Regions from separate parts of the Paenibacillus sp. 8b26 genome, predicted to be linked through region 1. Evidence: riboswitches for the same ligand, from Rfam matches in the RefSeq annotation. Region 1 holds a riboswitch; each other region holds the start of a gene.

Region 1 (5,999 bases):
TACTTCAGGAGCAGAAGGCTGCTTATTTTTTTGGAGTAATGGGGCCATTGAATTGCCAGGCAGAGGATCTGGATACAGAAGAACAGAATTTCATATTAGAATATGTGGAATTTGCGAAATATCGTAAGCAAAAAGGTGAGAATGACAAAACACAGCCTGAATGATCTTCTCGCTAAAGATCACTCAGGTTGAAAACCCGTAAAACGGACCGACGGGTTCGATTGACGAGTTTATTTGGGTTGCCGATGTTATAGCGTGCCGTATGCTTGGGGGACGCACACATCGTTGGTTTCAGAGTGGTGATGCCTCCTTATAATCGTTATCGTCGATGTTGAGGATTGCAGCAACTTGTTTTCTGTACCTTTGTGCTTTGCGGGTGCCGTGAATCAGATTGGACAAGCGTGAAGGCGGGATGTTATGCGTTTCACAAAATGTTTTCTGATCCAGCCGAAGTTCGACAAGCCTTTGTTTGATGGCCCACCCGAAGGAGGTGACAGGCATTTTGTTGTTCAAGTGAAATCGCCCCTTACGGATTCTTGCGGAATAATTGGTGTGTTATAATAATCATCAGTAAACATGTTAGAATTAACCATCTAAAACCATGATACACGTTTATACGTGTTTTTACAATCTAAAATACGTAATTGAGATAAATTTATTACTTATTTAAGTGATAAATGGTTTGAATAATCCATCCGGAGCCTGTAAATGTGAGAAATGTCAGTTGTAATCTGGATAAAAAAAGCACTCTGCCACTGAAAAAAGTGGTGGAAGTGCTTTTGGCGTTGTGCTGGAAGGGGGAAAACAGGCATCAGGGGGATGCTGGAGGCGTATAATGGGGACAGACGAAGGAATTAGTCGAATCTTACCCGCGCTGGTGGTTGCTGCTCATATAGGGTGGCTGCGTAATGTAGGAGTTGGACCAGTGTCTTTGCAGAAGGCGACGCTGAAATGCGGTTGGCTCAGTCTCAGGGGTGTTGAATTGTTTCCATGCGTCTAGAAGCTCGTTGGTCATTCGTTGAATAACAGGATTTTTTTCCTCATAAGGAGGATGGAGTAGTTTGGAAGCATCTTCGACACAGAAGGACACTGCCGCGGCAAGGTAACCGTGAATGGTTTGCTCTACATCGTTTCCAAGAGAAACGTTAATCCAGGTATGAACGGTTGCGAGTGTGCCAATCGCATTGTATTGGATGAGTATAGCTTCGAGTTGGTCGAATTCAAGCCAAGGGTACAAAGCCTTAGCGAGCTTGAGCAGGCGTTGGCCGGATAGGCGTGACTCTTTCATGTGCTGTAGGGAAGAACGCTGGGCGTGCAGCATTTTATCAATAAGAGCGATACGCCAACCATCATTTTGCTGAACAGCGATATAAAGGCTTTTGATAGCCATGCCATCGAGGGATGTGAATTGAGGATGCAGATCGGTGCGTGCATAGTGTTCCAGGTCTTGCAGACAGGTTAAACGACCATTTCGAAACAGCTCCTTTAGCCCGTAGGAACGAGTGAAGCCACCGACAGGCAGGGAAGGGTCCAACAGCAATGCGTAGTTCAGCAAACGATTGCCTTTTTGCAAAGCGGTTCGCCTCCTTAGAGTATAGTTTTTATGACATATTAAGTGACTTTAAAAATCAGATTAAGAAAAATTTTAATGATATTATGTAATATATATTTACACTTAAGATGCTTGTATGTCAAATTAAATATTTTTATAGCATTTATATGTTAGGTTATATGACTTTTAAAATAATTATTGTATTTATGTTTACAAATAGAATACAAGGGAGTATAATAAATCTGTTGCCTCAAAACATTAGAATTTGCGGTCGTGGTGGAATGGCAGACACGCTATCTTGAGGGGGTAGTGGGCGTACGCCCGTGGAGGTTCGAGTCCTCTCGACCGCATTACATGCAAGACACAGTTAAAAAAGCATCCTGACACGTTTTTGACGTGAAGGGATGCTTTTTTGTTATATCCCTTTTTTTCTAGCCACAGGAGCAGCCGCCTGGTTCGGCTGCTTGTGAACAGTGATGAAGTGGCTTGTAAGCTTCGCTACAAGAGCTTCTCGATATCCCCCGCCAGTTTATCCGGAGTTGTCTGTGGGGCGTAGCGCTTAAATACGTTACCTTCGCGTGTAATTAAAAATTTAGTAAAATTCCATTTGATCGCTTTGGAGCCTAGTACGCCCGGAGCTGTCCGGGTGAGGTAGCGGAATAAAGGGTGTGCCTGATCGCCATTGACATCTGTTTTGGCAAACATCGGGAACGTAACTCCATAATTAATCTGGCAAAACTCCGAAATGTCCTCGCTGGAACCCGGCTCTTGCTTGGCAAACTGGTTGCTGGGAAACCCCAGGATTTCAAGACCCTGCTCATGGTATTGGTCATATAGCTCTTGTAGCGCCTTGTATTGAGGGGTTAGCCCGCATTTGCTGGCTGTATTCACGATAAGCAGAACTTTTCCTTCGTATGTGGACAACGGAATCTCTTTCCCTTGCAGGGTTTGTGCATCATATTCATAAACGGTCATGGTATCCCTCCTAATTTAATATTTTGCAATTAAATTGTAAGCAATTTAACGAGGGGTTGCAAGTCTATAATAGATGTATTGCACTGTCTGAAACTGTAAAATCGTATTTTGTTCAAAACGGCAAATGGTACTGCAAATGGGGCGAATTGCGGTGTTTCTCATCGTAAAAACAGGCTCAATCGGCGTTTATCAGGTGCATACAGCAGTTTTTCTTTCTCTTTTACAAAAAAGGGACAAAAAATGCTCTCCATACGCCAATATTGACATGCCCGTCATTTTCAAAAAGGGATGAAAAACCGAGCTTGAAGGAGCTGGGAGAAGGATATTTCAATTGTAAGCGCTATTATTAATCTTCTTTGCTCTAAAGACCGATTTATAACCCTGCAGGTGAGCTTTACAGTGTTCCTTGCGCGGGTGTATGATTCAAGACGTAATTTCAAATGAAGTGAATGAAGCAGCAACGAATTGTCTATAGCGCTGAATTTTGCAGTTGCAAAAGCGGGGGAACCAAAGGAGATCTATTCGGCTTTTAAAGGGCCGTGTGTCTCATGGGGTGAATTTTCTGGCCAAGTGCCAGAAATAGGGCGACTCTCACGTCCGAATCCGACAGCTAACCTCGTAAGCGTACAGGGAGAGGCAACAAACCGCCGTGTGCAGCCATGGTTTATTTTATCATGGTTACGTAAGAAGCCGGAGGAAAGCCTTTTTCCTTTGGCTTCTTTTTGTTGTCTTTTTATACCGGGAGAGGAGCTACTGATGGAAGGTCGGCTAATCATTGTCACTGCACCGAATGAATCGGGCAGAAATTTTGTGAAATTGCTTATGTACAAAAAACTGGCGTTTGCGGTTCTGACGAATAGCGCTCAGGAGGAACGACAGCTCAAAAAAATGGGTGTGGAGCATATTGTGCGCATCAATACGATGCAAGCGGGGAAATGGAATTTTCCCAAAAAAGAAATTGGCTGCGTGTATTTGTTTGAGAACAGCTTGAATCTGACGTGCCGTTTTCTGCAAATTTGCCGGCCGCTGACATCAGATTCGGTCTATGTCATTACACAAGGCTGTAATCCTCAAGGGATTTATCGAGGTTTGGGAGCAGACCATGTGATCTACACTTTGAATGGAGAGGTGGGTTTCCTGCTGAACGGATAGTCGCTTACGGTATGGCTAATATAAATTAAAATTTTCGAATTCATTGTATGGTGATTTTACGAGGATGTAAGAATGACGATCTGAGGACCGATACGGGAGGGTATGAACATGATGGATATATACATGCTGCTCGTGATGGGTGTGAGTTATGGAGTGATACTGCTGTTTGTACGCTGGTGTGATGCGCAGACCTCCAAAGGAGGGCGAAAAGGATGATGGTTGTGCTTACGCTTACTGTTATTGTATTTGTGTATTTAATCTACGCACTCCTGAATCCTGAAAAGTTCTAATCAGCTAAACAGGATCAAGCGGGCGGGGGACAGCAGATCGTGGATGAGACACCAGAGGCAGCGGGTTTTCGCAAACGTGTGCACTCGCCTGGTGCTATGAACTCGTCTGTTGTTCCAAAAACGCAGGAGCATTTTGAAGGAGGGAATAGATGATGGAGCTGCTGCAAATTGGAATTGTGATTGTGATATTGCTGCTCTTGGTGAAACCAGTGGGCACCTATATATATCATGTGTTCTCAAATGAACCGAATCGGACGGATCGGGTGTTTGGCGGAACGGAGAAGCTGATTTATAAGGTTATAGGATTGAAAAAGCTGGAGAGCATGCGCTGGACCACGTACGTTATGAGCTTCATTGCTACGAATGTCGTGCTTGTGGCGGTCAGCTATGTGCTGCTGCGCTTGCAGGGACTGCTTCCCGTTAATCCGTCTGGAAATGGCAATATGGAAGCGTCACTTGCTTTTAATACAGTGATCAGCTTTATGACTAATACAAATCTCCAGCATTATAGCGGAGAAAGCGGACTTACGTATTTGACGCAGATGGCGTTCGTTACGATGATGATGTTCACTTCGGCTGCTTCCGGTTTTTCGGTTGCTGCGGCTTTTATGAGAGGATTGACGCGGCGCGGTGAAGGGATGGGCAACTTTTTTCAGGATTTTATCAAAGCGATTATACGGATTTTTCTTCCGTTGGCCTTTGTACTTACGCTGGTGCTGGTTGGACTGAAAGTACCGCAGACACTTCAGCCTGCGGCGGATATCACGACGCTAAGCGGAACACAGCAGCAGATTGCTTTGGGACCCGTTGCTTCGATGGAATCGATCAAGCATTTGGGTACGAACGGGGGCGGTTTCTATGGGGCCAACTCGGCGCATCCTTTTGAAAATCCAAATCCCTGGACGAATGTGCTGGAAATTTTGGCGATGTGGGTGATGCCGGCTTCGCTGCCGTATACCTTTGGACTGTTCGCCCGTAATCGCAAGCAGGGCTGGATTATTTTTAGCTCCATGATGGTATTGTTCCTCGTCTTCCTATCCATTACGTATGTGTCGGAGAAAACGGGCAATCCGTTGATTCATGCACTGGGTGTGGATGCTTCTCAGGGAAGCATGGAAGGGAAAGAGGTTCGCTTCGGCATTGGACAATCGGTGTTGTTCACGGCTGTAACGACGGCGGCAACCACAGGCTCGGTGAATAATATGCACGATACGCTGACCCCGCTGGGCGGTATGGCTGCTTTGGGTGAAATGATGCTGAACGTCATTTTCGGCGGTAAGGGCGTCGGGCTGATGAATATGCTGATGTACGCGATTCTGGGTGTGTTTATATGTGGATTGATGGTCGGCAGGACGCCGGAATTTATGGGCAGGAAAATTGAAGGCAAGGAAATGAAGCTGATCGCGATTGCCATTTTGGTACATCCGTTTCTCATTCTGGTGCCGACTGCGCTCGCTTTTATGAGCCATTGGGGGTACGATGCGGTCACAAACCCCGGATATCACGGGTTGACTCAGGTGATATATGAATATGCTTCATCTGCGGCTAATAACGGCTCGGGATTTGAAGGTCTTGCGGATAACAACGTATTCTGGAACACGACAACAGGGATTGTTATGTTCTTCGGACGATATGTATCTATAGTTGCACTGTTAGCTGTAGCGGCTTCATTGAATGCCAAAGCACCGACTCCCGTGACGATGGGCACACTTCGCACGGACAACAAGCTGTTTGGGGCGATTTTAATCGGGGTTGTGCTGTTGATCGGCGCGTTGACCTTTTTGCCCGTAATCGTATTGGGGCCTGTGGCTGAATTTCTGACCATGTGAAGAAGATGAACAGGAAGAAGAAAATGAGAATGGATGAACGGGGTGCTTGATCATGAAGGAACAACGCAAACGCATGCTGGACAAAAGCATCTTGAAGCATGCGATCAAGGATAGCTTTATGAAATTAAATCCGATGATCATGATGAAAAATCCTGTCATGTTCGTCGTGGAGATCGGCACATTGGTCGTGCTGCTCATGCT
Region 2 (5,999 bases), 1.8 Mb from region 1:
CATCAATACGAACAACAAAACGGCACCCGCGCCAGTCCATACAAGCATCGCTTTCATCGTTTCTAAAAAATGCATTTCATACCATCCTCCACATCTTCTTGACCTTCATATATGTTGATTTACGCCTCCGGGCAGGGAAAAGCGAAGGAGAAAACGGTTCCCCTTCGCTTCCTTAGCAACCACGCAGGCGGCCATGCTTATAACCTTATTTATTGTCGTATTGCTTCAACAAAGCGGCAAGCTCATCGTCCACGGCGCTTTTCTTATCAAGCTCCTTGAATTCCTCATCCAGCGATTTTTCCTTAGAGGACATTTCGTTGCTTGCTTCAGCACGCGCTTCTGCTTGCAGCATTTTTTCTTCCATACGCTTCAGCCCAGCAGTTGCCGTATCGGAGCTAAAACCATTCATCGCTTTGTTAATTTCTGTTTGCGCTTTGGCTGCATTATAACGGGCAACCAGCGTTTCACGCTTGTTCTTCATTTCCGTCAGTTGTCTGCGCATTTCATCCAGCTTACCACGCAGGTTATCGGCTGCCGCTTTATTCTGCTCGTAGCCCGTCTTGAACTCGGTCATTTTTTGCTCAGCAGATTTCTTTTCTTCCAACGCGCGGCGAGCCAGATCCACATTTTGCGCTTTTGCTGCCGTATGAGCCTGCTCTTCACGTTTTTTCACCAAAGCGGCCTGCTCTTCATATTGCTGTTTAAATCTCTTCTCAATGGCAATCTGAGCGGCTACCGCTTTCTCTGCATCTTCCAAGTCCTCTTGCATATCACGAATGTATTGATCCGTCATTTTAATTGGATCTTCGGCCTTGTCAATAATGGAGTTGATATTGGACATCGTAAGATCTCTTAAACGTTTGAAAATAGACATGTGAAGTTCCTCCTAGAGTTGAATGCTTAAATTTTAAGCTCTGTACACATGTTTACGCAAGCTTTGCAAATAGAGTTTCAAAAATATTATCCGATAAAATACATTTAAAGTACATTCTAAAAACCACGCAAGTATGGCTCCGGGATATCCGCCTGTACTTTCAGATCCCGCGATGCATGCAACGCCCAATACGGATCGCGCAGCATGGCGCGTCCTATCGCTACCAGATCAGCTTCTTTTTGCTGAATCACCCGCCGGGCATCCTCATAATCGTCCAGCAGACCGACAGCGATTACAGGTACATTCAGCTTTTCACGTATTTGATGTGCCAAATCCACCTGATATCCCGCTCGCGCAGATGGACCGCCGTTAGAACCAATCGGCCCCTCGCCACCAGAGGAAATGTGAAAAATATCCACACCTGCATCACGATATCGTTCCCCTATGCCCGCTATGTATTCCACATTATATCCGTTTTCAACATACTCTTTGGCGGATATCCGCATCAACACAGGCATATCAGACGGAAGTACCTCTTTAACAGCCTGAATCACTTCAACACCGAACAGCGATAGATCCTGTCCATACTCATCTTCTCTGGTGTTCGTTAAAGGTGAATGAAATTGATGGATCAGATAACCGTGAGCGCCATGAATTTCTACCGTATCAAACCCGGCTTCCACCGCGCGGCGCGCGCCTTCCTTATAAGCCTGAACCAGTTCCCTGGCTTCGGCTGTCGTTAAAGCATGCGGCTCCTTGAAACGTTCGCTAAAAGCTATCGAGGACGGTGCAACAGGCAAGTCGGCATCTTCAGCCTTTCGTCCGGCATGACCTAATTGAATTCCGATTTTGGCACCGTACTTGTGGACTTCCTCCACTATTTTGCGGTATGCAGGGATATGCTCGTCACTCCAAATGCCCAGATCATGATCTGTAATGCGTCCATCCGGGTGGACCGCTGTCATTTCCACAATAATCAGCCCGGTGCCACCTACTGCCCGGCTAACGTAATGGACATGATGCCAATCATTGGGATTTCCATCTTTGGCCTCCACGCTATATTGGCACATTGGGGGCATTACAATCCGGTTTTTTAAAGAGAGTCCCTTTAATTGATAAGGAGTAAACAAGTCGGTCACTTTGATCCATCCTTCCTTTAATTCCATGTCTCTACAATATGAATTGCAATCCCATTATACACCAGCTATCACTGGATACCGAATCCATTAAAAGGCTAAAAGCTGCGAAAATGCTGCTGTTTTCGGTCAGGTTTAATAGAATATATGCGTTTAGCTTCGTGATCTGCACTTACATCCGTTTCACAGGGCATTTCCACTCAACCTCTCAATAGTCTAACCCGTTCAGCGGCATAATTTCAACATGTCAGGTACATAATAAATGAAAGCAACCGAAGGAACCACTGCACGGAAAGGGGGATACATATGCCGTACAGGGTAATATTGCCAATCATGGCACTGTTACTAGCATTTTCGAGTTTTCCCGTTCACACGGATGCGCCTCCCGATGTCGGAACGACTCATCCCAAGGAAGCGGCCGTTGTTTCTTCAGCACACAAGAGCGGAGAACGAGCCACTCCCACATTAGCCATGCTTCGAAAAAAGCATGCGGATATTTTTAAAATGTGCGGCCCGCATACTCAGCAAATTGCCCTAACTTTTGATGACGTGCCCGATTCCCGGTATACGCCGCAGGTTCTGGACATTTTGCACGCGAATGGTATCAAAGCCACCTTCTTTATCGTCGGTCACCGTGCGGAAAAACACCCGGGCATGATTCGCCGTATCGTACGTGAAGGCCATGCCTTAGGCAACCATTCCTATACCCATCCGGATTTTAGGAAGGCATCACCGGAACGCTTTCGCAACCAGATTAAGAAAACAGAACATATTTTGGAGGCCACTGTCGGCTTTCGACCCAAGCTGATTCGCCCGCCCTATGGTGAAATTACGGAGCCTCAGCTCCAATGGGCGCGTCGTCACGGCTACATGATTGTAAATTGGAACGTAGACTCCCTCGATTGGAAGGGGCTCAGTAAAACACAAATTCAGCGTAATGTGATCCCGGCTACCGGACCAGGTTCCATCATTTTAATGCACGCAGGCGGTGGTCAAAGCTCCAACCTGAAAGGCACTGTTCAATCCCTGCCGGGTCTTATTCAAGCGCTGAAAGCCAAGGGGTACAAATTTGTCACGGTTCCACGGCTACTTCACACCTCGGAGCGGAAATAACAGTAAAGGGCTGTCTTACGAGCAGATGCATTCTGCTCGTAAGACAGCCCTTTTTTAATCGACAAAGCCCATATGAATCAGGACCGGCGATTAAGTTGTTTGATATTTGTTTACATAATATATATTATGTAAATATAATTCATTGGCTTATACAGTCTATTTATCAATGACGTACAGCTTCACATTTTGGAAACCAAAGTCATTCACAAAAGATGGACTTCCCGGAATGAAAATATCAATCCGTTTCCCCGTAATGGCGCTGCCCTTATCGCGAGCTACCGCTACAAAAGATTGATCCGGCAGCCCTGGATGGGAATAGCCTGTAACCAGCACTTTCGTACCCAACGGAATTACGTTGGGGTCTACCGCAATCGTACCGAGCTTAAGCGGATTTCCGAAATAGTCTACTGCTCCCCATTTTCCATTTTCACTGACTGCTGCGGAATACGCTGTGGCCTTCACATCAACTACTTTGCTGTAGTTAAATGTTTTGCCCCATGCTTCAACCTGTTGACCGTCACTGGCAGGCGCTTTCTCGGACAAAAGCCGAGGCTTCGAATCTGAAGCGACCTTTACCTTGTTCTCGTCCGGAACCTTAATTTGTACTCCTGCATATATATTGCTGGCAGTAACATCCGGGTTCTCCTTTTGCAGATCCTCTACAGATACCCCGTAACGCTGAGCAAGCAAAAAGAAGGTATCACCTTCCTTGGCGGTATGAAGCGAAGCGGCGTCCGCTACCCCTGCTGTCTGTGCCAATCCTGCGATAGCTGCGGCCAGCACTGCAAATTTCATTGTTTTTCCAATACGTTTCAGATGTTTCAAAAGATATGTACCTCCTCTAATATGCCTGCGAAGTTAGCTGTCGGATTCGGACTCAGGAGAAGCCCTATGCTTAATGCAATTCACCCCTAGGCACCTTCCATCCATTCGTATGAAGACGGATCAGAAGTGACTGCCGTTGTTACGTCCCCCGCACTTCCCATGATTTTGGGTCCCGCATTCAGCGCCTGTCGTTGCTGTCTGCTGCCCAGGTAAGTTTTGGCTCACTGCATAATATCACAATTTTGTAACCTTATCTGCATGAAAATGTTGGGAACCTTGAACATCATACTACATCTGTTACAATTTTGTCATCATGAAATCGAAATCAGTTACAAAAATCTGAACGAGGATGACAAAAAAAAGAAAAAGCCCTCCCGTCAAACTTCCACCGCGGAGGGCTTACTTCATAGCCTTTACAAGCTCATTTCTTACAAAACCTTGGCAAGAAAATCCCGGGTACGGTCATGGCTTGGTGTACCAAAAACCTGCTCCGGTGTACCTTGCTCCACAATTTGACCATTATCCATAAAAATAATGCGGTCTCCTACCTCGCGGGCAAAGCCCATCTCATGCGTTACGATGACCATCGTCATGCCACCCTCAGCCAGCTTCTTCATCACGTCCAGCACCTCTCCGACCATTTCAGGGTCCAAGGCGGAGGTCGGCTCATCGAAGAGCATCACATGCGGCTGCATCGCCAAGGCGCGTGCAATTGCAATCCGCTGTTTCTGTCCACCGGACAACTGGTTTGGAAAGGTGTCTTTTTTGTCTTCAAGTCCAACGGTACGCAGCAGCTCCAACGCAATTTTCTCTGCTTCCTTTGCTGACTGGCCTCTAACCTGAGTCGGCGCAAGTGTCAGATTTTGCAGTACTGTTTTGTGTGGGAACAGATTGAAGTGCTGAAACACCATGCCCATTTTCTCACGAGTTGCATTAATGTTGTGACCGCGTGCCGTAATCGGCTCACCCTCAAACAGAATCTCCCCGTCAGTCGGCTGCTCCAGCAGATTCATACAACGCAAAAATGTACTTTTTCCCGAGCCACTCGGTCCAATGACGACGACAACCTCGCCTTTGGCAATATCTACATTAATACCTTTTAAAATTTCATTTTTGCCGAACGATTTACGCAGTTGTTTAACGGTGATCACTGGCTCTCAACTTCCTTTCCCATAAACCCAACAGCTTCGACAAGCTGAATGTCATTACAAAATAAATAGCAGCCGCGATGACGAACGGACTTAATCCTTCGTAGGTGATGTTCTTAATGACTTGAGCCTGATACATAATATCCACCATACCGATGGTAGAAATGATGGAGGACTCTTTAATAATCGTAATAAATTCATTACCGATGGCAGGCAGTACGGACTTGAACGCTTGCGGTAAAATGACGTGACGCATAGCTTTGCCTCGTCCCATACCGAGTGAACGGGCTGCTTCCATCTGACCCCGGTCTACTCCCTGAATACCTGCACGGAAAATTTCAGCCAGATATGCCGAGCTATTCAGAGATAACGTAATAATACCGGACTGAAGTGGCGTAAAATTGACACCTAGCGTCAATGCAACCCCGTAATGGATGATCATAAGCTGTACCAGCATAGGTGTGCCACGCAGCACCTCCACGTACGCTGTACCCAACCACTCAATGATACGTATACCGCTCATCCGCAACAGAGAAATGATCAGACCAATGATAAATCCGAACAGTACCCCGAGGGCGGACAGCAACAATGTGTAGCCGATACCCGTAACGTAAAAACTGCGATATTTCCAAAATATATCCACAATGTTATGGGAAGAAGCCTGTCGATCCGCAGAGAGCGCGCTCGCTTCCGTGGAAAACTTTTCAATAGACCCATCTGCTTTCAGACGAGCCAGCGTTTTATTTACAGATGCCAGCAGTTCAGTATTTCCTTTACGAATACCTACAGCCGTTTCTGCTCCTGCTTCCTCAGGCACCGCCTTGGCAAGTGTTACAGTGCCATCCAATGTGTATCCTTTAGCGACAGTGTCTTCGATCACTACAGCATTCACACGTTGGGTCC
Region 3 (5,999 bases), 1.5 Mb from region 1:
TTTTCAATATACTGATCCATCTGCTTTTTGAGCTTTTTCAAATCTTCTTCTTCCCGCTGGGCGAGTTGCTTTTGCAGTTCAGCCGTAGAAGTGGCTTTAGACTTTATAGGTTGTGTTACCTGTTCTTTATTTTTGCCCATATCTGCGGATTGTGACGATGGATTGGCGGCAGAGTGATCCAGTATGCCAGTGCCGCCACTAAAAGCCGCACTCATGGATTGAGCCATAGTTTCAAATTTTTTGGCGTCGATCGCACTCATCCCGAATAAGACGATGAAAAGAGCTAGCAGAAGGGTCATCAAGTCGGAATATGGCAACAGCCAGCTTTCGTCGGCATGCTCCTCGTGCGGTTCATGTCTTTTTTTACTCACCGGAATCCCCATCCTTCTTGGTCAGGGTAGCCCGTTCGGTTGGAGTCAGGAATATCGTCAGCTTCTGGCTGATCGCAATGGTGGATATACCTGATTGAATTGAGAGCAGGCCTTCGACCATCATCAATTTAAGCTCCACTTCTTTTTTGGATAACCGTTTCAGCTTATTGGACATTGGATGCCACAGGACATAACCTGTAAAAATACCAAGCAACGTCGCAATAAAGGCTGCCGCGATGGCATGAGACAGCTTGGCCATGTCACTAAGATCGGCCAGAGCGGCAATCAGACCTACGACGGCACCGAGTACCCCAAGCGTTGGAGCGTACATACCAGCCTGAGAGAAAATCAGCGCGCCGGAGCGGTGTCGATCTTCAGTAGCATTAATGTCCTCCATCAGAACGTCACGTACGAATTCCTGATCATTACCATCAATAATCATACGCATACCGCCACGCATAAAGGGATCGTCGATCTCCTCTACCTTGGATTCCAGCGCTAACAGGCCTTCGCGACGGGTAATGGATGCCCATTCGGTAAATGTGCCGATGAGCTCTTTACGGTCCAAAAGCTTTTGTTCCGTGAAAATAACCTTGAACAGCTTCGGAATCCGTTTGATTTCTTCCATCGGAAAGGCCATAAAAATACTTGCTGCTGTTCCGACAAAAATAATCATGTAAGCAGCGGGATTGTTGACCAAGTTGATCACTGGCGCGCCTTTGAGAATCATCCCGACGACCAATGACATAATCCCGAGTACAAGTCCGATAATGGTTGAAATTTGCATGATACACCTCATCCATGAGAATAGATTTTGAATCCTTTCATGCCGCCGGGGTCGTCCTTGCCCCAGGCACGTCATTACAAGACGGATTATAGTATTTATCGACAAAACTCTCTTTTTTGTTAAGTACGAATTTCCGGTATAATAAGGTGATTATCTAATGAATGGTGGAAGAATTGGAGGAAATGGCATGGGAGTGAAGCACGGACGGGAGTATGAACAAATTTTGAACGATTTGACAGAGGCTGTGGGACACATTCCGGATAGCTATGAATTTTTCGAAATGGAAGCAGAAGATTGGGACAGGCTGGACCCGGCAGGGCGTCAGGAAGTCAGTGAAGCGCTGGCTGAAGACCTGTTTTATGCGCTGGGTACAGAGCCCGTTATCGCTGTGGGCAGCGGCGTTGTCATCTATGAACCGGAGCAGCACCGTATCTATGTGCTCATTGGGGATGAGGAGCTAACGTCGGTACCTTTGATTTGAACAGGTCCGTCTTATGGATTTATCAACGGGGCCGTGGTAATATGGACACCACTATATCGTAGTTTTGGTCGCATTCAAGCGGCTGAAAGGCTTCCGTATAAACGGGGAGGAGTCGTAACATGCCTTTTACACAAGAAGAGATTGAAGCACATCTGGAGAAGTTGGAGGGCTGGGAACTGGAGGAAGGACGCTGGATTGTCCGCAAATATAATTTTTCCAGTTTTATGAAAGGGATTGCATTCGTGGATGAAGTTGCTGCTATATCGGAAGCATTTAATCATCATCCATTTATTACGATTGATTATAAGACCGTGACCCTGCGCTTAACCTCCTGGGATGACGGTGGCATTATGGCCGTAGATATTAAGGAAGCCCAACAATATAATGAAGCTTTTGAGAAAATGCGTAGCAGTCATTGAGCTGATCATGGTCTGCCATATGATAAAAGCGCCTTCGATATACAACAATGCCGTTGTATGCCGAAGGCGCTTTTATCATTGAACACGAGGCTGGGGGTCAGGATGATATACCATACAATGAAACGGCTTTTTGCCATCAGGGGTCTGACGTTCATAGGTATCCGTAATCTCAAATCCGGCTGCCTTGTAAGCCCGAATGGCGCGCCCATTCCAGGTCAGTACCTCCAGATCAATTTCATTCTCCGGGTTGCGTCGTCTGGCTTCCTCAGCAATGGCACGGACAAAATCGGTGCCTCTGCCATGTCCACATAATTGGGGGTGCATTCCCAGACCCAGCCGGGTCACTCCAATCATCGGGAAATATTGAGCAAATCCGGTTAGCGTGTTCTCGTCATCCAGCACAGCAACATATTGCTCTTGGCGAAGCGTGGGGCTTCCAAATTCGACTTCAAGTGCCTTCATTTGTTCCCAAGGTAGCCAGCCGTATATGTTGTAGGGTGGATCATAGCGCCACTCACATATCGCAGCCGCCTGCTGCTCGTCCATCGGTACGATCCGGTAGTTAGATATTGAGGCCGGCATGTCTTCCCATCCTCCTTTTACAAGTACTTAAACCATTAACAACAGATTGTAGACAAGTTGCAGGGGATTGGCAAGCGGTGTTTATTTCGTACCCAAGTCGGGTATACATTCAATAAGAAGGCTTTACTGCTCATATGCTCCCCCAGCCGTGACGGTAAAACCGACGATGTTCGCAAAATCTGAAACCTTTTGAGGTGTCAGTTCGTCAGTAACGATAACGTTTCTGATGTTGTGGACATAAAAAACCGCAATTCGATTCCGGCCAGAATCAAATTGCGGCTCAGGGTTAGCTTGCTGTTCGTTAGTTATTCTACGTTGTCGTCATCAGGAGTTTCAGAAGCTACAGCGTGGTAAGCGTCTGTGCTCATAATTCTTTTTGCACCGACATAGCGGTTAGCGTAATAGTTTTCGTTCAGTGAGCTAACAACTACACCACGTGAAGATGAGGAGTGGGCAAATTTCCCTTCACCTACGAAGATACCTACATGGGAAATGCCTCTTCCTGTGGTGTTGAAGAACACCAAGTCACCAGGTCTCATTTCGTCGCGGGATACGGAAGATCCCATTTTGAATTGTGATCCGGATTGATGGGGCAGATTAATTCCCAGTTTGTGATATACATACATTGTGAAGCCGGAGCAATCGAACCCGTCGAGTGTAGTGCCTCCGCTTCTGTAGTTCGTTCCTTTGGCATCTTGGATGACCTGGTCCATCTTAGAGTCTGCAAATGCACTTCCTCCACCGAATGTAAAAGATGTAAAGGCAATGGCGAGACCCATGGCTGCGATCGTTAGCTTCTTCTTCAAAAAAAATATACCCCTTCCAATGCCTGCGAGGTTAGCTTAAGGATTCGGTAGAAGGTTCCCCTATGACCACTCTGTTGCGAGATCAATTCACCCAAACTGGTTCCCCCGCTTCCCAGGTGCCAGGAATTAGGCTTAACTTAAGATGTGCACCTTGGAGAGCAGTATTCACGATAACGATGTTTTTAAGGTAAAGGTTACAATAAAGATTACAAAGTTGTTACTATCAGTTCACTGCGATTATTGTAACAAAGTCGGCTGGCTTTGGCAAATGTTTCATCGCAAAAAGTTACAAAAAAATCTGCTCCCTTTATCGCGGGAACAGATTTTGTTAAGAGTATTCAGTTATGTGCCGTTTGCCTGGATATGAATGGAGATGGATAGTTGACTTTGGACAGCCAGAAATTGTTCGGGAGGAACGGAGTGAAGGTTCAACCTCTGCCGGAGATATCGGTATGCCATAGTCGGTACTGTGAACTGATGTGCCATAGCCTGACCAGACTGGTAACAAAATGATACGTTTGCTGGAGAATGAGTGCCAGCATACCAGTCCAAATTATCGCCATCGTGCCGAATAGACCAAGGACGAGCAGTACACCTGCACCGAGCAGAAGCGAAATACCGATAGCCGGGAGGATTTGCCGAAAGAAGGCAAGCAGCGACGATAGTATGGCGTGACCACCTACGGTGCCTAGCTGCATGTACAGGATGCACTGGCGGATGAACCAGCCATAAGCAATCCAACCGATGGCATAGGGCAGCACATGTAGGAGATAGGCGGGAGATTGCAGCGCCCCTGCCACGATAGGGTAGAGCTTAGGAGCCATCCAGAAAGCAGGGAGCAGCAGGAGTCCAAGCTCGATGACGTAATAGATCAGCGATGACAAGCCATGACGTTTCATTCCGCGGAAAAAGGACAGACTCTGTGGCTCGGTCGCATGGGTGTGCAGACTTTGGTATATTCCCGCCCGGATGAAGGGGGTAATCAGTGTACGCAGCACCGTTGCCCCCAGTAGTATCCACAGATACATATGAACCTCTCGGTTGTCCGTCAGGGCAATCTGGCTCTCCATCCAAAACAACGTCTGTCCCAGTTCATTTTGACCCTGATCGGGGTAGCGCAGCAGCAGGGGAGTAACGGCGGATTGTACCAGCCGATAGAGAAAAACGCCCCATAGCAGTCGATACAGAAATAGAATGATGACAATATAAAATTGTATGCGCACAAGCGCCCAGCCTTCTTTTATAACAGTACGCATCTATAGACACCTCACCATGACAGACTTCCAAGCAGTGTCTCCAGCAGCTTGGTAACACTTATGCTCCAACGGGTCTGGGTTTTTTCGTTCAGTTCGGCCTTCAGGCTGTTGTTGATATGCTTGTTCTCCAGCGCAATCGTGTACAGCGGATCAACAATCACATGGGAGACCGGAGATGCACTTTTTAGTCGATAGGTGGTGCTTTTGCCCGTTCCGTCCCATGCCTTGAATATCGTTGTGCCGTCCTTGAAGGTAAATTGAACAGGGACCTTGGGATAATCCGCCCCTTTTTTGCTGAGTGTAATGGTTGCTTCGTATCCGTTGGCCAGCTTGCGGTTCGTAATGCGATCCACTGAAAAATCCGCCATCTGGCCGTCGTATACATATTGTTCAAAATAGTGGCTCCACGAACGTCCGGTGACTCTTTCGACGATACGCTGAAAATTCTGCGAGGATGGATGCTTGAATCGGTAGGTCTGGACGTAGGTACGCATAATGCGATCCATTTTTTTCGCGCCGACCTGTCGTTCAATGCCACGCAGCACCAGCTTGCCCCGAGAATAGGCATTTTGTGCATATTTAGCAGCCGAGCCGTACTTCCAAGACTCACGGTTTAACGGCTGAGGGGATGATACCTGTCCAGACTGTAACGGAAAGTTAGGGATGAGCCCATATTCCTGCTCCATGAGTCGTTCCTCTGCATAAGAGGTAAAGCCTTCATCCAGCCATGGTTCCTCGAATTCGTTGTTTGCCACCATTCCATAGAAATATTGATGCCCAATCTCATGAACGACCGTCCGCTCCAGACTATAGCCGGGATTCGGATTATCCGCCGCTGCAGCCGTAATGAGTGTGGGATACTCCATGCCACCCGCGCCGCTGCCTGCTTTGGGTGGTACAACGATGGACAGGGTCGAGTATGGATAAGGCCCGTACCACTTGCTGTAATAGGAAAGGGCGGCCTTGGCTGCGCTCATATAGCGTCCCTTGAGCTCCTTGTGCGATGGGTCGAGATACAGCTTGATTTTGACACCCGGCACCTCGGCAGAAGAAAATGGCTCTTCTGCGGCTACAAAATTCGGTGAAGCGGCCCATGCAAAGTCGTGCACGTCATCGGCATAGAATTGATATATTTTTTGTCCATTTTGCCGGACGGCTCCACGGGTGGGAAATCCGGTTGCAGCCACGATGTGTGTTTCAGGCACTCTAATCCGCACACTGTAAATTCCGAAATCTGCGTAAAACTCGGAGTTTCCATGATACTGATGCAGATTCCAGCCTTCCTCGGCGCGTCCGC
Region 4 (5,999 bases), 2.8 Mb from region 1:
GTAAGCCCCATAGACAATCCCACCGTACCAAATGCAGACACCGTCTCGAACAATATCATCAGAAAATGATGATCCTCGGTTGCTGACAAAATCATCGTCACCCCAATGACAAACAGCAGTCCCAGCAGTGTAATGGTCAAAGCCTTGTAAATTCGCCCCTGCGCAAGCCGGTATTTGAACAGCACAATATCCTCCCTGCCCCGCAGCATCGAAATCACGGCTCCAATGAGCAACGCAAACGTTGTCGTCTTAATCCCGCCTCCCGTAGAACCGGGAGAAGCACCGATAAACATCAATATAATGATGAAAAATTGCGTAGCCTGCCGCAAGCCAGCGATATCTAACGTATTGGCACCTGCGGTGCGGGGTGTTACGGATTGGAATAAAGATCCCAGCAGCTTTCCACCCCAATCCAGCGAGCCCAGTGTCTTCGGATTGGTAAACTCAAATACAAAGATGACAAGCGTGCCGACTACAATCAGAGCAGCCGTCATGCTGAGTACCACCTTGGTATGCAAGGACAGTCTCTTTCGCTTGCGGTATTCCACCAGATCGGACATGACCACAAAGCCGATGCCACCCGAAATAATCAGAAACATAGCTGTAAAATTAACAGTCGGATCATATACATAACCTGTCAGGCTGCGAAAGTGACCAAATAAATCAAAGCCTGCATTGTTAAACATCGAAATCGCATGCCAGATCCCAAAATAAATCGCCCTGCCTACAGGCATATCAAAGGACCAGCGAATGGCGAATATCGTGGCGCACACGCCCTCAATGATCAGTGAGTACAGCAACACTCTGCGAATCAATCCGACAATTCCCTCAACAGAAGTCTGGTTCATTGCTTCCTTCAAAATCAGGCGCTCCCGCAAGGAAATGCGGCGCTTGAACACCAGCGCAATCAAGGTAGCCATCGTCATAAAGCCGAGACCACCAATCTGGATCAGCGCGGCGATAACCACCTGCCCAAAGGTGGTAAAGAAGGTGCCAGTATCCTTAACGACAAGACCTGTTACACAGGTTGCGGAGGCGGCTGTAAACAAAGCGTCTATAAATGCAAGCGGCTTTCCCGTTGTATTGGAAATCGGCAGCATTAACAACAAGCTACCTATAAGAATGATAATGGCAAATCCCACAACGAATATCTGCGGTGGAGAAAGCCGAAGCCATCTTGCATTGGGATTCATCTATTTATCACGGCTCCTACTTGGTGAATTATGAGCATGGAGACGCTCCAGCTCATAAAATCACCAATCTCTTTTCAGTTTCTTTAGTCCGTTTTTTTAGCAAACAGTAAAGTATCCGCAGGCAAAGATACTTTTACCTATCAGTACTCATCACACTTCATACCTCACTACCTCATGAAACGTTTAGTGACTTTAAGGCGGGCAGCAGCGCAGCGATCCATTTGAATCTGGAGAAGCGGTAGCGCTCGCCTTTGTCTATGAATTTTAACCTTAACAGGGCTTATCTAATCCAATAAAATTCAGAGACAACAGCTATCGGAAGATCAAATGGAACGCGAAGCGGACTTAACTCAGCAACGTTTTAATTATCCAACTTTTATTCGCACAAAAAAAGACACCGGAAATCCGAGTGCCTGACTTGGTTCCTGCTCACAGCCTACGAGGTTAGCTGACGGATTCGGGCTGCACAGTATGCCCTATTCACACTTCCGGTCCGGGACCGGCTGTAAAATTCACCCCAGTAACATGGTTCCCCCGTTTTCCTATGGAAATTCGGCTCAAATGTATATCGTTACCTATATATTTCATATGCATTGTCTCAACAGATTATAATCCTTCTATATACAGAGCACAAAACCGATTTCTTCGAAATAACGTTAAATTAGCGGTAATTTGAGAATAGTCCACCTTTAATCGCAGCTTATCTTATTTTATTGAAACTTTATAGTGCTTTCACTCCATTTTCATGAATATCCTAGGTCTGTTGGCGGGAACCTGTGCAGTATGATATCTTTAATGGATGTTCTTATTTACAGATTAAGGAGGAAACTCATGAATCCTATCGGGAAACCGGTCGTGCTCACGGCCAACTTCAAAAGATTAGGCTTGCTGGGCGGGATTGGCCTGATTTGCTTTTTTGTCTTTCAATTGCTTATTCCCTCGTTTAGTAATCCGAATCCGGAAGCACTGACGAATGCCAAGGTCATCAGCAAGCAGGAAGCAGTCATACACGCGCTGGACTTCGCTCGCTCCGAGCTGGGCTATACCGAATCGCAGCCGGAAAAGCCTGTCGTGACCTATCAGGCCGAAACGGACCTGTACGGTTATTTATCCAGAGAAAAGCTGCTTCAACAGTATGACCGTACATGGAAAAAAAGTTATCCTTACGAAACCTTCCGGGTCGATTTACCGGAACCTTCTTCCAAAAGCAAAGTGCAAGTTCATGTGGATTTGTCCACAGGCAAAGTCGTCAGCTTTAAACGAATTACCTCCAGCACCAGTTATACACAAGCTGATATTTCTACGGATGAGCAGGCACGTAGCAGGCTTGTACGCGCAGCCGAGGGAGATATGACGTTGGAAGCTAAAGAGCAGGCAGCGGCAGCCTGGATAAAACGCTTTGGCTTTAAACCATCGGACTTGAAGCTTGCGACATCCGAAGGCGAGGGCGGATTGAAGTACACCGTAAACGACAAAAAAATCGGCTCCTCTGTGCTTACACTGGCGTTTACGTTTGAAGACGGAAATGTTCGCTCGTTTACACAGAGCTTTTCCGCCCCATCGTCCTATACGGATTATGTCAAAAAGCAAACGTACTGGGCTAACTGGATGACCTACGCAGGCTATGCCTTATTTAGCTTGGTGTTAGGCATACTTGCCATCGTATACGCCTCACTCACACGACGCCACACTTCCTTTGTACGTGGCATTGTGCTGTCCATTGTATATTTTGCTGCCAGTATGGCAGGGACATTTAACATGCTGCCTATACTGCAAGCAGAAGCAGGCGGTCGGCGAGCACTTATATTTCTTATGATTTTGCAAGTTGTGGTTTCCTTCGTAATGGCTGTAGCGATCTACTTTTCCTTGGTTGGCGGTGACGGGCTGATGAGCAAGGTTGGACTGAATGCCTGGCCACGCGCCAAAGAGCCGGGCTACGGGCTGTATGTGCTTCGCAGCATGTATGTGGGCTACTTGTGGGCCTTTATTTTACTCGGTGTACAATCCATTTTGTTCTTTGTGCTGGAGCGTACGTTTAATACGTTCTCCACAACAGATGCCACACAATCTCCTTACAACATGGCCTATCCATGGTTACTGCCGATTATGGCATGGATGGCAGGCATTGGAGAGGAAGCCGTATACCGTCTGTTTGGTATCCCGATGGTGAAAAAGATGGTGAGAAATACTTTTGTTGCCTGTCTGATTACCACGCTGATTTGGGCATTGGGGCACACACTGTATCCAATCTATCCGGTCATTTCCAGACCGATTGAGCTGACCTTCCTTGGATTGCTGTTCAGTTTTGTGTTTCTGCGTTATGGCTTTATTGCCGCCATGTTCAGCCACGTTATTTTTGACAGCATTCTGATGGGACTGAGTGTGATGACGCTAGGAGATAGCGTGAACCTGTTCGCAGGTATATTCTGGATCGTGCTCCCTGCCATTGTGGCTTATATCATGTACTGGTTTAGTCCGAAGAAACCAAATCGAGTTATGTTTGAGCCCATAAAAAAAGAAGAGCCGTATTCTACGACTCCTCCTCCCGAAGGGCAGCTATAATCTGACGCGCAAGCTTATCACCAATAGAGAGAGGCCGGAAGTCTTCGACGCTGGCCTCTCTTATTTTTTTAAGCGAACCAAAATGCTTTAGCAGCAGCTTACGCCGCTTCTCGCCAATTCCCGGAATCGAGTCCAAACGAGAGGTTACCATGGATTTGCCCCGTTGCTCACGATGGAATGTAATGGCGAATCGGTGAACCTCGTCCTGAATCCGTTGCAGCAGGTAAAATTCTTCACTATTGCGGGCTAGTGTCACTGCCTCAGGAGAATCCCCCACCAGTAGTTGAGAGGTTCTGTGTTTGGCATCCTTCACCAGACCACACACAGGAATGAACAAACCTAGTTCATTCTCCAGCACATCCGCAGCGGCCTTAATCTGTCCGCGTCCACCATCGACGACGATCAAATTCGGACGCTCCAGATTTTCCTTGAGCACACGTTCATATCGACGCCGAATGACCTCACGCATCGTTTCATAATCATCCGGCCCCTGCACTGAACGGATTTTATATTTACGGTACTCCTTCTTGGCAGGCTTGCCATCAATGAACACAATCATTGCCGAGACTGGATCGGAGCCCTGTATGTTGGAGTTATCAAACGCCTCCACCCGATGCAGGCTATCCAGCCCAATCGCACGCCCCAGATTGCTTGCAGCCTTGGATGTCCGTTCCTCGTCCCGTTCAATCAGCTTAAACTTCTCATCCAAAGCGACCCGTGCATTTTCCGTAGCCATCCCTGTCATTTGCTTTTTCAGTCCACGCTGAGGCACCAGCACCTTTACATCCAGCCATTCAGCCAGAGCTAGAGCCGCCGTAGCTGGTTCCTCCAGCCCACCTGACAGTTGGGTTTCAGTATGGTCTCGATCCGTTGCTTCTCTATAAGAAGCACGCTCTTCGGCCACCAGCAGTGCATCCGCGGAACGCTCGAACGGCTGCTCTTCATTTGGCACATCCGATAATGTCCCTGCTTCTTGTACAGCATTGTTACTGGTCTGCGCGGTTTCCTCGGTTGTTGCAGTGTAAGAAACAGCTTCCGTCACAGCCGATTGACCGACATCCCCCTGTTCCGTCTGCTTCATCAGCTTCGGTGTATCCGGCAGCAATATTTCCTGCGGCACCGCCGGGTTATCACTATAATATTGCGTCACATAGGACATAAAGTCGCTGTAGGCCTCGCCGTAAAAAGGAAACGTAGACATATGCCGCTCGATCATTTTACCTTTACGAACATATAAGATCTGCACACACATCCAGCCCTTGTCTACCGAAAATCCGAATACATCGCGGTCCTTCGCATCGGCTGTCGTGATCTTCTGCTTTTCCATCATCGCGTCAATGCTAATAATCTGGTCACGTAGCTCCTTGGCACGCTCAAAGTACAGCTCCTCTGCGGCCTCCTGCATTTTGCGTTGAAGATCCTTTTTGATTTCCTCATGCCCGCCACTCAAAAAAGAACCGATCTCCTGACCAATCTGTTCATACGTTTCCTTCTCAACCTCTTTCACACAAGGCCCCAAGCATTGATGCATATGATAATAAAGGCACACTTCCTTCGGCATCACACCGCACTTGCGTAACGGATACATGCGGTCCAGCAGCTTCTTTGTCTGATGTGCTGCGTAGGAATTAGGATAAGGGCCAAAATATTTTGCTTTATCTTTCAGAACGCGCCGGGTCACCTCCAGCTTGGGGTGCTCCTCGTTCGTAATTTTCAAATACGGAAAAGTTTTGTCATCCTTCAACAGCACGTTATAGCGCGGCTGATGCTTTTTAATCAGGTTGCACTCCAGAATGAGCGCCTCCATATTACTGCCCGTAACGATATATTCAAAATCACGGATATCGGAAACCAGTCTTTGCGTCTTGCCGTTATGGCTACCTGTAAAATAGGAACGAACCCGGTTTTTCAGCACTTTGGCCTTGCCGACATAAATAATGGTGCCCTCGCTGTTCTTCATCAAGTAACAGCCCGATGCATCCGGCAGCAACGCTAATTTGTGCCTTATGTTCTCCAGCGCCTTCTCCTGATTCCGCAAGTCCTCCGCATAAGATTCCATTCGCCCGGTTCCTCCTTCCATTCTTAAATGACTTCGACTACTATATAATATGCAGGAATAATACACAAAAACGCCCCCGGTATTTACAACCGGAGGCATTGACCGTTCATGGCCGCTCCCAAGCTCTACAGGAGCATGGGCCACATGCGATGATTACTGGTGTTTGGTAAGCATGCTTTTCAGTG

Evidence for each region. A riboswitch is a leader RNA that binds a small molecule or an ion and turns the genes downstream of it on or off. The one in region 1 is predicted to bind cyclic di-AMP.
Region 2: it holds a riboswitch for cyclic di-AMP, as region 1 does, so the genes downstream of both, ACQ4MX_RS27795 (3D domain-containing protein) here and ACQ4MX_RS07415 (hypothetical protein) in region 1, are expected to answer to the same signal.
Region 3: it holds a riboswitch for cyclic di-AMP, as region 1 does, so the genes downstream of both, ACQ4MX_RS14380 (C40 family peptidase) here and ACQ4MX_RS07415 (hypothetical protein) in region 1, are expected to answer to the same signal.
Region 4: it holds a riboswitch for cyclic di-AMP, as region 1 does, so the genes downstream of both, ACQ4MX_RS20795 (TrkH family potassium uptake protein) here and ACQ4MX_RS07415 (hypothetical protein) in region 1, are expected to answer to the same signal.

Annotation. Positions count from the first base shown of each region.
Region 1 covers NZ_CP192445.1:1,663,733-1,669,731, reverse strand. The annotation lists gene ACQ4MX_RS07445 (helix-turn-helix domain-containing protein) at 1-164, shown strand, start outside; gene ACQ4MX_RS07440 (hypothetical protein) at 292-513, opposite strand; gene ACQ4MX_RS07435 (hypothetical protein) at 711-836, shown strand; gene ACQ4MX_RS07430 (urease accessory UreF family protein) at 866-1,555, opposite strand; tRNA gene ACQ4MX_RS07425 (tRNA-Leu) at 1,820-1,902, shown strand; gene ACQ4MX_RS07420 (glutathione peroxidase) at 2,051-2,527, opposite strand; cyclic di-AMP (ydaO/yuaA leader) riboswitch at 2,993-3,168, shown strand; gene ACQ4MX_RS07415 (hypothetical protein) at 3,284-3,679, shown strand; gene kdpF (K(+)-transporting ATPase subunit F) at 3,892-3,969, shown strand; gene kdpA (potassium-transporting ATPase subunit KdpA) at 4,122-5,798, shown strand; gene kdpB (potassium-transporting ATPase subunit KdpB) at 5,851-5,999, shown strand, end outside.
Region 2 covers NZ_CP192445.1:5,999,680-6,005,678, reverse strand. The annotation lists gene ACQ4MX_RS27815 (DUF350 domain-containing protein) at 1-75, opposite strand, end outside; gene ACQ4MX_RS27810 (PspA/IM30 family protein) at 206-874, opposite strand; gene ACQ4MX_RS27805 (NADH:flavin oxidoreductase/NADH oxidase) at 991-2,013, opposite strand; gene ACQ4MX_RS27800 (polysaccharide deacetylase family protein) at 2,317-3,123, shown strand; gene ACQ4MX_RS27795 (3D domain-containing protein) at 3,280-3,948, opposite strand; cyclic di-AMP (ydaO/yuaA leader) riboswitch at 3,956-4,130, opposite strand; gene ACQ4MX_RS27790 (amino acid ABC transporter ATP-binding protein) at 4,377-5,099, opposite strand; gene ACQ4MX_RS27785 (ABC transporter substrate-binding protein/permease) at 5,086-5,999, opposite strand, start outside.
Region 3 covers NZ_CP192445.1:3,118,601-3,124,599, reverse strand. The annotation lists gene motB (flagellar motor protein MotB) at 1-371, opposite strand, end outside; gene motA (flagellar motor stator protein MotA) at 364-1,158, opposite strand; gene ACQ4MX_RS14395 (hypothetical protein) at 1,346-1,639, shown strand; gene ACQ4MX_RS14390 (4a-hydroxytetrahydrobiopterin dehydratase) at 1,759-2,058, shown strand; gene ACQ4MX_RS14385 (GNAT family N-acetyltransferase) at 2,134-2,640, opposite strand; gene ACQ4MX_RS14380 (C40 family peptidase) at 2,946-3,446, opposite strand; cyclic di-AMP (ydaO/yuaA leader) riboswitch at 3,452-3,589, opposite strand; gene ACQ4MX_RS14375 (hypothetical protein) at 3,875-4,702, opposite strand; gene ACQ4MX_RS14370 (M1 family metallopeptidase) at 4,714-5,999, opposite strand, start outside.
Region 4 covers NZ_CP192445.1:4,465,136-4,471,134, reverse strand. The annotation lists gene ACQ4MX_RS20795 (TrkH family potassium uptake protein) at 1-1,193, opposite strand, end outside; cyclic di-AMP (ydaO/yuaA leader) riboswitch at 1,612-1,761, opposite strand; gene ACQ4MX_RS20790 (CPBP family intramembrane glutamic endopeptidase) at 2,025-3,755, shown strand; gene uvrC (excinuclease ABC subunit UvrC) at 3,724-5,814, opposite strand; gene trxA (thioredoxin) at 5,968-5,999, opposite strand, start outside.